DNA from 2 places in the Streptomyces sp. CA-251247 genome. Region 2 is predicted to be linked to the other one. Evidence: riboswitches for the same ligand, from Rfam matches in the RefSeq annotation. Region 2 holds a riboswitch; the other holds the start of a gene.

The links. Region 2 has a riboswitch for cyclic di-AMP ahead of ACQPWZ_RS31125 (M23 family metallopeptidase). Riboswitches for the same ligand answer to the same signal wherever they lie in the genome.
Region 1: linked by a shared signal. The riboswitch ahead of ACQPWZ_RS27295 (M23 family metallopeptidase) and the one ahead of ACQPWZ_RS31125 (M23 family metallopeptidase) in region 2 are both predicted to bind cyclic di-AMP.

The regions. Positions count from the first base shown of each region.
Region 1 covers NZ_CP191861.1:6,144,350-6,151,284, forward strand. The annotation lists gene ACQPWZ_RS27280 (DNA gyrase/topoisomerase IV subunit A) at 1-87, opposite strand, end outside; gene ACQPWZ_RS27285 (M16 family metallopeptidase) at 252-1,604, shown strand; gene ACQPWZ_RS27290 (M16 family metallopeptidase) at 1,631-2,998, shown strand; cyclic di-AMP (ydaO/yuaA leader) riboswitch at 3,266-3,437, shown strand; gene ACQPWZ_RS27295 (M23 family metallopeptidase) at 3,451-4,242, shown strand; gene ACQPWZ_RS27300 (GntR family transcriptional regulator) at 4,567-5,244, shown strand; gene ACQPWZ_RS27305 (HPr family phosphocarrier protein) at 5,452-5,733, opposite strand; gene ACQPWZ_RS27310 (GNAT family N-acetyltransferase) at 5,897-6,935, shown strand, end outside.
Region 2 covers NZ_CP191861.1:6,988,177-6,995,111, reverse strand. The annotation lists gene ACQPWZ_RS31145 (carbohydrate kinase family protein) at 1-458, shown strand, start outside; partial or broken gene ACQPWZ_RS31140 (DUF6745 domain-containing protein) at 582-998, opposite strand; partial or broken gene ACQPWZ_RS31135 (STM4011 family radical SAM protein) at 1,001-1,144, shown strand; gene ACQPWZ_RS31130 (SGNH/GDSL hydrolase family protein) at 1,164-1,955, opposite strand; gene ACQPWZ_RS31125 (M23 family metallopeptidase) at 2,117-3,067, opposite strand; cyclic di-AMP (ydaO/yuaA leader) riboswitch at 3,070-3,224, opposite strand; gene ACQPWZ_RS31120 (alpha-galactosidase) at 3,540-5,633, opposite strand; gene ACQPWZ_RS31115 (tyrosine-protein phosphatase) at 5,815-6,627, shown strand; gene ACQPWZ_RS31110 (DUF6126 family protein) at 6,697-6,822, opposite strand; gene ACQPWZ_RS31105 (XRE family transcriptional regulator) at 6,866-6,935, opposite strand, start outside.

The sequences.
Region 1 (6,935 bases), 840 kb from region 2:
GCCCTGCATCTCGTCGACGACGTCGATGTCGAGGATCCGCTCCTCGAAGTCGTCGGGCGGAGGGGTCTTCGTGCTGCGGCGGGCCATCGCGGCTGCTGCTCCTTCACGTACCGGATCTGGATCTGACGCGGACCATTGTGGACCGTCCCACTGACAACGCAGACCACGACCCGGGAACTTCGCCAGGTGTCAGCCCGCTTGCATACAGTGGCAGCACTCTCCATATCGCGATCGAAGGGACGTACATGCCCATGGGTCACACGGCCACAGCGCAGGCCGGCTCCGGCGGCCTGACAGCGACTGAGCATCGGCTGGCCAACGGCTTGCGCGTGGTGCTCTCCGAGGACCACCTGACCCCGGTCGCCGCGGTCTGCCTCTGGTACGACGTGGGCTCGCGCCACGAGGTCAAGGGCCGTACAGGGCTTGCTCACCTCTTCGAGCACCTGATGTTCCAGGGCTCGGGCCAGGTGAAGGGGAACGGTCACTTCGAGCTCGTGCAGGGCGCCGGCGGCTCGCTGAACGGCACCACCAGCTTCGAGCGCACCAACTATTTCGAGACGATGCCCACCCACCAGTTGGAGCTGGCGCTCTGGCTGGAGGCCGACCGCATGGGCTCCCTGCTCGCCGCCCTCGACGACGAGTCCATGGAGAACCAGCGCGATGTCGTCAAGAACGAGCGCCGTCAGCGCTACGACAATGTGCCGTACGGCACGGCGTTCGAGAAGCTGACCGCCCTCGCCTACCCCGAGGGCCACCCGTACCACCACACCCCGATCGGCTCGATGGCCGACCTCGACGCCGCGACCCTCGAGGACGCCCGCGCCTTCTTCCGTACGTACTACGCGCCGAACAACGCGGTGCTGTCGGTCGTCGGCGACATCGACCCGGAGCACACGCTCGCCTGGATCGAGAAGTACTTCGGCTCCATCCCCTCCCACGACGGCAAGCAGCCGCCGCGCGACGGCTCCCTGCCGGAGATCATCGGTGAGCAGCTGCGCGAGGAGATCCGGGAGGAGGTCCCGTCGCGTGCGCTGATGGCCGCCTACCGGCTCCCGCACGACGGCACCCGCGAGGCCGACGCCGCCGACCTGGCGCTCACCGTCCTCGGCGGCGGCGAGTCCTCCCGGCTGCACAACCGTCTGGTGCGGCGGGACCGTACGGCCGTCGCCGCCGGGTTCGGCCTGCTGCGTCTGTCCGGTGCCCCCTCGCTCGGCTGGCTGGACGTGAAGACGTCCGCCGGCGTCGAGGTCCCGCAGATCGAGTCCGCCGTCGACGACGAGCTCGCGCGGTTCGCCGCCGAGGGTCCGACGCCTGAGGAGATGGAGCGCGCGCAGGCGCAGCTGGAGCGCGAATGGCTGGACCGGCTCAGCACCGTCGCCGGCCGCGCCGACGAACTGGCCCGTTACGCCGTGCTGTTCGGCGACCCGCAGCTCGCGCTGACGGCCGTCAACCGCGTGCTGGACATCACCGCCGAGGAGGTGCAGGCGGTCGCCCAGGCCCGGCTGCGCCCCGACAACAGGGCGGTGCTGGTGTACGAACCGGTCTCCGCCGACCAGGACGACCAGGACGACCAGAGCAACTCGGAAGAAGGGGCGGACCAGTGAGCGACGCCGCCGTGCCGTTGACCGCCATGACGTTCCACCCGCAGCCGCAGGCGGGTACCGCCAAGCCGTGGGCCTTCCCCGCGCCTGATCGCGGCACCCTGGACAACGGTCTGACCGTGCTGCGCTGCCACCGCCCCGGCCAGCAGGTCGTGGCCGTCGAGATCTCTCTCGACGCCCCGCTCGACGCCGAGCCGGAGGGCCTCGACGGCGTCGCCACGATCATGGCGCGCGCCCTGTCCGAGGGCACCGACAAACACTCCGCCGAGGAGTTCGCCGCCGAGCTGGAGCGCTGCGGGGCCACCCTCGACGCGCACGCCGACCACGCCGGAGTCCGGGTCTCGCTGGAGGTGCCGGTGTCCCGGCTGCTCAAGGCGCTCGGGCTGCTCGCCGAGGCGCTGCGCGCGCCCGCCTTCGACGACAGCGAGGTCGAGCGGCTGGTGCGCAACCGGCTGGACGAGATCCCGCACGAGATGGCCAACCCGGCCCGCCGCGCCGCCAAGGAGCTGTCCAAGCAGCTCTTCCCGGCCTCGCTGCGGATGTCGCGCCCGCGTCAGGGCTCCGAGGAGACGGTGGCCCGGATCGACGCCGCGGGCGTCCGGGCGTTCTACGACGCCCACGTCCGGCCCGCGACCGCGACCGCGGTGATCGTCGGCGATCTCACCGGGGTCGACCTCGACGCCGTGCTCGCCGAGACCCTCGGCGACTGGACGGGCGACACCGCGGAGTCCCGGCCCGTCCCGGCGATCACCGCCGACGACACGGGCCGCGTGATCATCGTGGACCGGCCCGGAGCCGTACAGACGCAGCTGCTCATCGGCCGCGTCGGCCCGGACCGCCACGACCGCGTCTGGCCCGCCCAGGTGCTCGGTGCGTACTGCCTCGGCGGCACGCTCACCTCGCGTCTCGACCGCGTGCTGCGCGAGGAGAAGGGCTACACCTACGGCGTACGGGCCTTCGGCCAGGTCCTGCGTTCGGCGCCCGACGGCACGGGTGCCTCGATGCTCGCCATCAGCGGGTCGGTGGACACGCCCAACACCGGCCCGGCGCTGGACGATCTGTGGAAGGTGCTGCGCACGCTGGCGGCCGAGGGCCTCACCGACGCCGAGCGCGATGTGGCCGTACAGAACCTGGTGGGTGTCGCCCCGCTGAAGTACGAGACGGCCGCGTCCGTCGCGAGCACGCTCGTCGACCAGGTGGAGCAGCATCTGCCCGACGACTACCAGGCGCAGCTGTATGTGCGGCTGGCCGAGACGGGCACGGTGGAGGCGACGGCCGCGGCCGTCAGCGCTTTCCCCCAGGACCGTCTCGTCACGGTGCTCGTGGGTGACGCGTCCGCGATCGAGGAGCCGGTCAAGGCGCTCGGTATCGGCGAAGTGACGGTTGTCACCGGCTGATTGAGGCCGTCGGCCCGCCCCTGCCTCTCGGCGGAGCTGCCTCTGCCTCCCGGTGGAGCAGTCTCCGCGGTCCGGTGGAGCGGTGGGCGCGGCCAGGGAACCCCGGCATCACCCGATGCCGGGGTTCCGCTGTTTGCCCGATTTGCTGCGGGGCTTCCCCTCTGCCCTGTGGCATGCGCTACAAACAGGGCTGTCTGTTTGGTGATTGAAAGTAGCCACGCTTAGCGTCGGTCCGGCTGTTCGCCAGTACCGCCGCATCCGCGGCACGGACAGCCATCGCCGAGTCCCCGTCAGGCGCGAGCCTGGGGAGCCGGGGACCCACACGAAGTCCCTGGGGTGAATCGGATGCCTTCGCGGCTGTGCTGCGGCGGAGGCGCCCGTAGGAGACCTTCCTGCTCCGAACCCGTCAGCTAACCCGGTAGGCGAGAAGGAAGGAAAGGACCAGCCACTTCATGGCGTTCGCCCGTCCCACCGGGAAGCACCGTGCCCCGAGCCGTATGGCGCGCAAAAGCGCGAGCATCGCCGGCGTCGCGGCCCTGGCCACCACCGGCGTCATCGGAACCCTCGCCTCTCCGTCGCTGGCCGCCGAGACCGGAGCCGCCGCTCCCGAGTCCGGCACCGTCACTCTCGAGAGCACCGGCCTGAGCACGGCCGTCGCCGCCGACTCGCTCGCCACCGAGATAGCCGACCAGGCCGCGGCCCAGGAGCAGGAGGCCGAAGAGGCCGTCGCCCGCGCCAAGGCCGCCGCCGAGGCCAAGCGCAAGGCCGAGGCCCGCGCCAAGGAGGCCCGCGAGGCCCGGGAGCGTGCCGCCCGCGAGGCCGAGCGCAAGCGCCTGAACGCCTTCGTGTCACCCGTCTCCGGCTCGTACGTCTCCACCGGCTACCAGGCCGGGGGAGCCGTCTGGTCCTCCGGCAGCCACACCGGCATCGACTTCCACGCCGCCACCGGCACCCCGGTGCACGCGGTCGGCGCGGGCACCGTCGTCGAGGCCGGCTGGGGCGGCGCCTACGGCAACAACGTGGTGATCAAGATGAAGGACGGCTCGTACACCCAGTACGGCCACCTCTCGTCGCTGAACGTGTCGGTCGGCGAGACCGTCACCCCGGGCCGGCAGATCGGCCTCGCCGGCTCGACCGGCAACACCACCGGACCGCACCTGCACTTCGAGGCCCGCAGCGGCGCCGAGTACGGATCGGACATCGACCCGGTCGCGTACCTGCGCTCGCACGGCGTCACCATCTGAGCCGCGTGACCGCCTGATCGCTCGACCGTCTGAACGGCTCGACCGTCTGAAAACGGCTTGGGCGGCCGAGAGGCGCCGCGCGCCCGACGTCCGCGTACCGCACCCAAGGCCCCGGCCCACCGCCGGGGCCTTCCGTGTGCGCCGATGTATGTGTGCCGGTGTGGGTATGCCGGTGTGGGTATGCCGCGCGGTGTACGCCGGTAACTGGCCAAAAGATATCCATGAATGCCCGCCGGGCATCGGAAAATGTGGACCGCTGCAATAGAGTCACCGAACGGTCGTCAATCGGCTGCGTTTCGCGCGGATTAAAGCGGAGGTTCGGTCATGCGCATTCCCGCGCACTCGGTATGCACGGCGATCCGCGACGACATCGTCTCCGGTGTGTTCCGGCGCGGCAGCAGACTCACCGAGGAGCAGCTGGCCCGCCGTTACGGTGTCTCCCGCGTCCCGGTGCGCGAGGCCCTGCGGACCCTGGAGTCGGAGGGCTTCGTCACCACCCGGCGTCACGCGGGCGCGTGTGTGGCGGAGCCGACCGAGCGGGAGGCGGCCGACCTGCTGGAGGTGCGGATGCTGCTGGAGCCGCTGGGCGCTGCCCGGGCGGCCCAGCGGCGCACCGAGGCCCATCTCAAGGTGCTGCGCGGCCTGGTGAGGCTGGGCCAGGAGCGCGCCCGCCGTGGTCAGGGTGAGGATCTGCGCTCGCTCGGCGGCTGGTTCCACGAGACGCTCGCCCAGGCTTCCGGCAGCCCGGGCCTGATCGCTCTGCTCACCCAGCTGCGGCACAAGATCGCCTGGATGTACGTCGTGGAGCAGCCGGCCGCGCCCGTCGAGTCGTGGGCCGAGCACGGCGCGATCGTGGATGCCGTCGCGCGGGGCGACGCCGAACGGGCCCGGGCGCTGACCGCCCTGCACACCGAGCGGGCGGCTGCCGCGCACCGGCTGCGGATCACGGAACACGTGAGGACTTCGCAACATCCCGTAAACACCGCGAGCGTCCGCAATTAACAGTCGCGCCGTATACAAAGAGGGAGTTGTTTGCAGGGCTTCTTTCCGGCTGCCCGAATTCCTTTCACAGGATCGGAATGGCAGGGCAATGTCGTCCATATGGCCAGGACGCCCGGGAAATCGCCGAGAGTCGGGCGGCGAAATGCAAGAGCCGCGGCCTCCCGTATTCGGGATGCCGCGGCTCCTTGCCGCAGGACCGTCGGGTGGTCAGACGGTCTCGGGAAGCTCGTCGAGGCCCTCGGCCACCAGCTTGGCGAGCCGGTCCAGGGCGGCGTCGGCGCCGTCCGCTTCGGAGGCCAGCACGATCTCCTCGCCACCCTGGGCGCCCAGGCCGAGCACGGCGAGCATCGACGCGGCGTTGACCGGGTTGCCGTCGGCCTTGGCGATCGTCACGGGGACGCCGGAAGCCGTGGCGGCACGGACGAAGATGGAAGCGGGGCGGGCGTGAAGGCCCTCGGCCCAGCCGACGTTGACGCGGCGCTCAGCCATGGTGTTGCCCTTCAAGTCTTAGCGGTTGTCTAGACCAGTCTCTCATGTGCGGTCGCGGGTCGGCACCGGCCCCGGGTCCGACCGCGGACGTCTGCGGGCCATCCTCAGACTGCCGCGCCCCAACACCCTCCGCGACCGGTGATCGCGCCGTACGCTTTCTGCCATGCAGACCCAGCCGGACCACGCCTACCCCGCTCACTGGGAAGCAGACGTGGTGCTGCGCGACGGAGGCACCGCGCGCATCAGGCCGATCACCGCCGAGGACGCGGATCGCCTGGTCAGCTTCTACGAACAGGTCTCGGACGAGTCGAAGTACTACCGCTTCTTCGCGCCCTACCCCCGGCTGTCCGCCAAGGACGTCCACCGGTTCACCCATCACGACTACGTGGACCGGGTGGGTCTCGCGGTCACGGTCGGCGGCGAGTTCATCGCGACCGTCCGCTTCGACCGGATCGATCCCACGGGACGCCCGGCGAGCGCGCCGGCGGACGAGGCCGAGGTCGCGTTCCTGGTCCAGGACGCGCACCAGGGACGGGGCGTGGCATCCGCCCTGCTCGAACACATCGCGGCGGTGGCCCGGGAGCGCGGCATCCGCCGCTTCGCGGCCGAGGTGCTGCCCGCGAACGGCAAGATGATCAAGGTGTTCCGGGACGCCGGCTACACCCAGAAGCGCAGCTTTGAGGAAGGCTCCGTCCATCTCACCCTCGACCTCGAACCGACGGCGGAGTCCCTCGCGGTGCAGCGCGGCCGCGAGCAGCGTGCGGAGGCGCGCTCGGTGCAGCGGCTGCTCGCGCCGCGCTCGGTCGCGGTCATCGGCACCGGCCGGGCGCCCGGCGGGGTGGGCCGTACGGTGCTGCGCAATCTGCTGGGGGCGGGCTACACCGGCCGTACGTATGCGGTGAACCGGGCCTTCGCCGAGTCGCAGACCGAGCTGGAGGGCGTGCCGGCGTTCCGCTCGGTCGGCGAGATCGTGGCCCGGACGGCGGAGCCGGTCGACCTGGCGATCGTCGCCGTGCCCGCCGAACGGGTGCCGGAGGCCGTCGCCGACTGCGGTGAGCACGGCGTACAGGGCCTGGTCGTGCTGTCCGCCGGATACGCGGAGTCGGGGGCGCAGGGCCGGCTGCTCCAGCGGGAACTGGTGCGCCAGGCACGGTCGTACGGCATGCGGATCATCGGCCCGAACGCCTTCGGCATCATCAACA
Region 2 (6,935 bases):
TCGACGACATCGAGGAACTCGGTGTGCCCGTCTCCACCGATCTGCACGACTGGGACGGACTCGCGGACCACCAGCGGGAGTTCGCCCTGCGTGCGGATCTCGTCTTTCTCAGCGCCGCGGGTGCCGGTGAGCGCATCGCGTCCGTGATGCGAGAGATCCTGCGCGACGGCCACGCGCAGGCCGTGGTCGCGACAGCCGGGGCCGGCGGCTCCTATCTCCTCACCCGCGACGGGAGCAGTACGCCGCGACCGGTGCCCGCCGTCGCCCCGCCCGGCCGCGTGGTCGACTCCAACGGTGCCGGAGACGCCTACGTCAGCGGCTTCCTCTACGGAAGGCTGGGCGGACGCGACCTGGAGGAGTGCGCCCGGCTGGGAGCGCTCGCCGGCGCCCACGCCTGTACGGGCGAAGGCAGCACCGCACTGATCGGCCAGGAGCAGATCCGCGCGGCGCAGGTCTGAGCAGGCCGGGCCGGGGCCGGTCGGGGGCCGAACACGTCGATCGGCAGCAGTTCGGGTCCCAAGCCGGTCGGGCCGGGGCCGGTCCGACCGGCTCAGGGTCGACCTGCCCAGGATCTGACCGGCTCAGGTCTGCAGCAATGGTTCGTACGCCTGCTCCGCGAGGCCGAAGGTCCAGGCCACGCCCTCCCTCGCGGTCCTGGTCGTGGGCGGCACCCGCAGCCAGTAGGTACGGTGCGTGCCGTCCGGCTCCGGGGTGGAGTTGAGCACCTCGACCATCACCACGTCCTCGTCGTCGGTCAACGCGATCCGCCACAGCGTGCCGGACTCGTCGGTGTGGACCGGCTGGGCGCCCGACTCGGCGAGGTAGCGGTCGTAGCCGTAGTACTCGAGCATCACCCGGCGCAGTTCCGCGTTCTCCTCGGTGCGTATGCGCTGGGGTGTGAGCGAGGAGAGTTCCTGAAGGAACGCGGCGGGCACGGGCATGCCCCGCCATGCATGGAGAGCGAATCCGTCGGAGAAGGCGAGCGCGGGTCCTTCGCCTCCGGCAGGCGCTGCGCCCCCGTACCTGTCCGCTGGCCGTCTGCGACTGCCACATCGGCTATGTCCACCTGGAGTCGTTGCCGTTGTACGACGTGTTCGCCGGCGGGGTACTGGAGCGGATCCCGGCACGGCAGGCCGGCCGGTAGCGGTTCCCCGCCGCCCGCCTCACAGCGGCAGCAGGTCCGGCCGCTTCGCCTCGACGTGGTCGCCCGAGCTCTCGCCGCGCAGCCTGCGGCCGATCCACGGCACCAGGTGCTCGCGTGCCCACTGGACGTTGTCCCGGCGCACTTCATAGGGAGCGCGCGGCGGCAGGACCGGCCACTCCTGGTCCGGGTCGGCGGGTACGTCGAGTCCGAGGACCTGGGCGGCGCGCAGGGCGACCCTGGTGTGACCCTCGGGCGACAGGTGCAGGCGGTCCGAGTCCCACGCCCGCCTGTCCTGGACCGACTTGAGCGACCAGAGGTCCAGCACGGGACAGTCGTAGCGGTCGGCGATGGCCCGGACATGGGCCGTGTACGTGGCGATCTTGCCGCGCAGATGGCGCAGCACCGGCACACCGCGGGTGTCGAAGCCGGTGGTCACCATCACCGTCCCGACCGCGCCGGTGAGATCGGCGACGGCCCGCTCGAAACGTTCGGCCACGTCGTCGGGGTCGCTGCCCGGGCGGATGATGTCGTTGCCGCCGGCGCAGAACGTCACCAGGTCCGGGGCGAGTTCCACCGCCCGCGCCACCTGCTCCGCGACGATCTGGTCGAGCAGCCGGCCGCGCACGGCGAGGTTGGCGTAGCGAAAGGTGTGTTCGGGCATCCGGTCGTCGAGCAGGACCGCGAAACGGTCCGCCCAGCCGACGAACGCCCCGTCCGGTCCCGGGTCTCCGACGCCTTCGGTGAAGCTGTCACCGATCGCCGCGTACGACCCGATTGCGCCTTTTTCGTCTGTTCTCGAATCGTCTGACACAAGAACTCATCCTGTCCTTACGCGTGTGACCTACGCGACCGTAAGGAGGGGTTGACGGTGCGTGATCTTTGCCACCGGTCAAGTTTCGACAAGCGCGGAATACGCCGAATCCCCCCGTGCCGGAATGGGCGGCACGAGGGGATTCGGGCGTTTTGGGTGCGTCAGAGAGAAACGCCGTGCTGGCGCAGGTACGACACCGGGTCCATGTCCGAGCCGTAGCCCGGGCCGGTGCGGATTTCGAAGTGCAGGTGCGGGCCGCTGGAGTTGCCCGTGGAGCCGGAGAGGCCGATCTGCTGTCCACCGCTCACGTTCTGACCCGCGGAGACGGTCAGTGACGAGAGGTGGGCGTACTGGGAGTAGGTGCCGTCGGTGTGCTGGATGACGACCTCGTTGCCGTACGCACCGCTCCACCCGGCGGAGACGACACTGCCCGGGCCCACGGACTTGACCGTGGTGCCGGTGGACGCGGAGAAGTCGATACCGGTGTGGTAGCCGCTGGACCACATGGCGCCGGAGGCGCGGTACGGGGTCGTGACGGCGGCGGAGTCGAGCGGCGCGGAGTAGCCGGAGGCGCTCTCCTGCGGGGCGGACTCGGCCGAGTAGCTCGTCGAGGCCTTCGCGGCCGTGTCGCTCGCGCGGGACTCGCTGCGGGAGGCGCGGTCCTCGTTGTCCGAGGCCTTCGGCTTCGCGGGGGCCGCCTTCTGCGCCGGCTTCTCGGCCGGCCGCTCCTGAGCCTTGGCGCCGATGGTGAGCTTGAGGCCCGGGTGGATCAGCGCGGGGTCGTCGCCCACGGCGGCACGGTTGTCCGCGTACAGCTTCTGCCAGCCGCCACGGACGTCGTGCTCGGCGGCGATCTTGGACAGATAGTCACCGGCGACGACGCGGTACGACGTGGGGGCGGCCGGCTTCTGCGCGGTGGAAGCGGCCGGTGCGGCGGCCGCCTTCTGCGGAGCGACGGCCGGGGCCGCGGCGGGAGCGGCCTTGTCCGCGGCGTGGGCGCCTGCCGCACCCATCAGCGGGAGGGCGATGGCTGCGCCACCGGTACCCGCGGCGACGAAACCGCGGGAGATGGAACGGGACTTGGGACGGCGGTGCTTACCCTTTCCGGGCATGGCGCATTCCTCTCCGGCGCCGGCGAGGTGAGCTGTCGGGTTCGGGCTGGAGCTGCCCGGTCACATGGCTGCGTGACTTCACCCCAAGCCGTCCGGAGCACCGGACGGCGTACTACCTGGGTCCCCCGCTCCTGCCACACGTGGGTGGGTGGGTATTCCGGTCGGCGGCAGGATTAGGCGGTCCGTCCGGATTTCCGTGACCGTAAGCGAGCATTACGGACGGGAACAAGCCACCTCTTTTTCCGATCACGGGCCACATGTATATCGGACGGGAAATTCCGGTCACACTCCGTGGACGAAGGAGCCTCAACTTCCTTCTGGCGTCGCATTTCTGGCCGGTGGATCAGCCACGGTCCGTCACGAATGAGATCCTGCTCACGGGCCTTTTCCCATCTCCATTCCAGACGGGGCAGGCTGTGGCGAACAGTTCAATTCGGACAGAAAACCCATATGCAAAGAATGATGAGCGGTATCAGCCAATTCGTCGCAACCTGATCACCGTGGCGTCCATGTCACCCTTCAGCCCGGTCTCCAGCCCGTGGTGCAGCAGTACCGATCCCCGGTGCACCTGCGCCGTGTCCGGGCATGCGTAGGCGGCGGCCGGGTCGAGGCCGCGCAGCCTCAGCCGCGGCGGCTGCTCGCCGTAGTGCTGCGCCTGGAGCCAGGCGAGGACGACGGTCTCGTCCCCGCGTATGTACTGCACGGCGCTGAGCCCGCCCTCCGGTGCCCGCAGCCGGTACAGGTCTCCGTGCTGCACGACCGGCCGGATCTTCTTGTAGAGCTCCACCCAGTCGCGCGCCTCGGCCAGCTCCTCCGCGGTCCACTCGGTCAGGTCGCCGCCCACCCCGAGCACACCCGCCATCGCGCTCACGAAGCGGAAGCGCAGGCTGCTGAATCGCCCGTTGAGCTGGACATTGGGGCTGTCGGTGACCCAGGCGGCCATCACCCGAGCGGGGTGGATCTGGGTGAAGCCGTCCTGGATCGCGAGCCGGTCCAGCGGATCGGTGTTGTCCGAGGTCCACACCTGGTCGGTGCGGGAGAGGATCCCCAGATCGATCCGGCCGCCGCCGCCGGAGCAGGACTCGAACGCGACACCGGGGTGTGCGGCACGCAGCCGCTCCAGGAGCGCGTAGAGGGCGTCGACGTGTTCCACCCACAGCCGCTGCGGATAGTCCTCACCGGGCCAGCCGGCGTCCGTGAAGCAGCGGTTGAAGTCCCACTTCACATAGTCGATCGGTGCGCTGCCGAGCAGCGTGTGCAACTGCTCCCACAGGTAGTCCTGCACGTCCTGGCGGGCGAGGTTCAGGACGAGCTGGTTGCGGAGCTCGGTCCTGGTCCGTCCGGGGTGGTGCTGCACCCAGTCGGGGTGCGCCCGGTAGAGATCGCTGTCGGCGTTGACCATCTCCGGCTCGACCCAGATGCCGAACTGCATGCCGAGCTCGTGCACTTCGTCCGCGAGCGGCCGCAGGCCGTTCGGGAAGCGGTCCGGGTTGGGGGTCCAGTCGCCGAGGCCGGCGCGGTCGCTCGTCCGCTGCCCGAACCAGGCGTCGTCGACCACGAACAACTCGACGCCCATGTCCGCCGCCCGCCGGGCGAGCGCGCGCTGCTGGTCCTCGGAGATGTCGAAGTTGGTGGCCTCCCAGGAGTTGTAGAGGACGGGCCGGTCGGCGGCGGCGTCCGGGATCACCCGCGCGCGCTGCCACGTGTGCCAGGCACGGCTGGCGCCGCCGAACCCCTCGGCGCTCCACAGGCCGGCGAAGACGGGTGAGGTGTAGCTCTCCCCCGGAGCGAGCTTCAGCAGTCCGGAGTCGTCGTAACCGGCCCCGCCGGTGATCTGCACCAGGCCGTCGGGCAGCTGCTGGACGCTGATGCGCCACGACCCGGACCACGCGAGCGCGCAGCCGTAGACCTCGCCGTGTTCCTCGGTCGCCCCGTCCGCGTCGAGCGCGACCCAGGGGAGGTGCTGATGGCCGGTGTGGCCGCGGCGGCTGCTGAGCACCTTCTCGCCGTAGGTGAGCGGGGACCGTACGAGCAGGGACTCGGCGGCCCACCGGCCGTGCAGCTGACTCAGCCGCCAGGCGTCGCGCTGCGGCAGCGTCCAGGCCGCCGCGTCGGCCCGCAGCAGCTCCAGATCGGGCCCGTCCCCTTCATGGGCGACCGTCACCCAGCGCTCGACCACATCGGCGTCGTCGCGCATGCGGTGGTGGAGGGTGAGCCCGAGCCCGTGCACGGCGTCCGTGAAACGCAGCCGCAGCTCGTCGCCGTCCGCCGAGGCGTCGGCGAAGGCCCACTCGGTGCCGCGCACCTGGGGCGTGCGGACGGAGAGAGAGGGACGGACGAACCGGGGGCCGCCCTCGACGGGGTACTCCTCGTGCCCGTCGAGAGGGGACTCGAACGGCCAGTAAAGCGGCAGCCCCCGGTCCGCGACCGCCTCGGCGTCCGCACCGGATATGCGTGGCCCCCAGTGGAGATGGAGCAGCTCGTCGCTGTCCGTGAGGTGCAGTGCATAGCTGCTCGTCGGTCCGGAGAGAACCCACGTACGACCCTTGCCAACGCTCTCGATCATCCCGACCCCTCAGATACTCACAGGTCCGCACAGGCCCGCACATCATCCGACGCGGACCACCGCTCGTGCAACGCCTCTGCGGGGTCGGGGCCAAGATGATTGCCCGACGAACCCATGTCGTATCGTCGAAACACGCCGTCGTCGGCGACCGGCGCCGACCGCAGTGACTTCAGGAGCTCACGTGACGCAGCAGCTGCCGCAGGTCCCGTCGACCGAGCCCGAACTGGCCGGTGTGCGCAACTTCCGGGACGTGGGTGGTCTGCCGACCGTGGACGGCAGGCAGGTGCGGTACGGAAAGCTCTTCCGCAGCGGCCATCTCGCCAACGCGACCGCGACCGACGCCTCGTTCCTCACCACGCTCGGCCTGCACACGATCTTCGACTTCCGCAACGCGGCGGACATGCGGCTGGAAGGTCCTGACGTCGAGCTTCCCGGCGTACGCAATCTGAATCTGCCGCTCACCGACCCGGCCGACGGCGCGGAGTTCTGGAAGATGGTCCGCGAGGGCAACATCGACCAGCTGCGCTCGATCCTCTCGGACGGCAAGGCGGCCGACAGGATGTCCGCCTCGTACCGCACGATCATCACGCAGCGCACCGGCGAGCACAGCCGGGTCCTGCACGCACTCGCCGAGAACAGCGTGCCGGCCCTGATGCACTGCGCCGCGGGCAAGGACCGCGCGGGTCTGTCGATCGCCGTGTCCCTGATGGCGGTCGGGGTGGAGCGCGAGGCGATCGAGGCGGACTACCTCAAGTCCAACGACCCGCACCGGCGTTACGTGGTCCGGCGCAAGGACAACTCCCCCGCCGGTATGTCGCCGGAGGTGATGGAGCTGTTGAGCCCCCTCTTCGACGCACGCTCCACGTATCTGCACGCCGCGTTCGACACGATCGATCAGACCTGGGGCACCACCGACCGCTATCTCACCGAGGGCCTGAAGGTGAGCCCCGAGACGCGCGAGCAGCTGCGGGCCCGGCTCCTCGACGAGGCGTGAGCCCCTCGGCGTGAGCGCACCGGTTCACGTACAGCCGCCCGCCGTACGTGAACCTCTCGCCGAAACCGGCTACTTCGCCCCCACGGTGAACAGCAGATAGAGGAACCCGGCGAAGACATGGCCCGCCACCAGATACGCGAAGAGACGGATCACCAGCCCCCGGGGAAACGACTTCTCCTCGTTGCTCTCGGACACGACGGTCTCCCTTTCGGCTCGGTGGTGCGGAGGGTCCCCGGATTCAGGCGTGCGGATGCAGATCGGGGCTCTGCAGCAGCGTGTGCACGAACAGCAGCTCGGCCCCTTCCGGG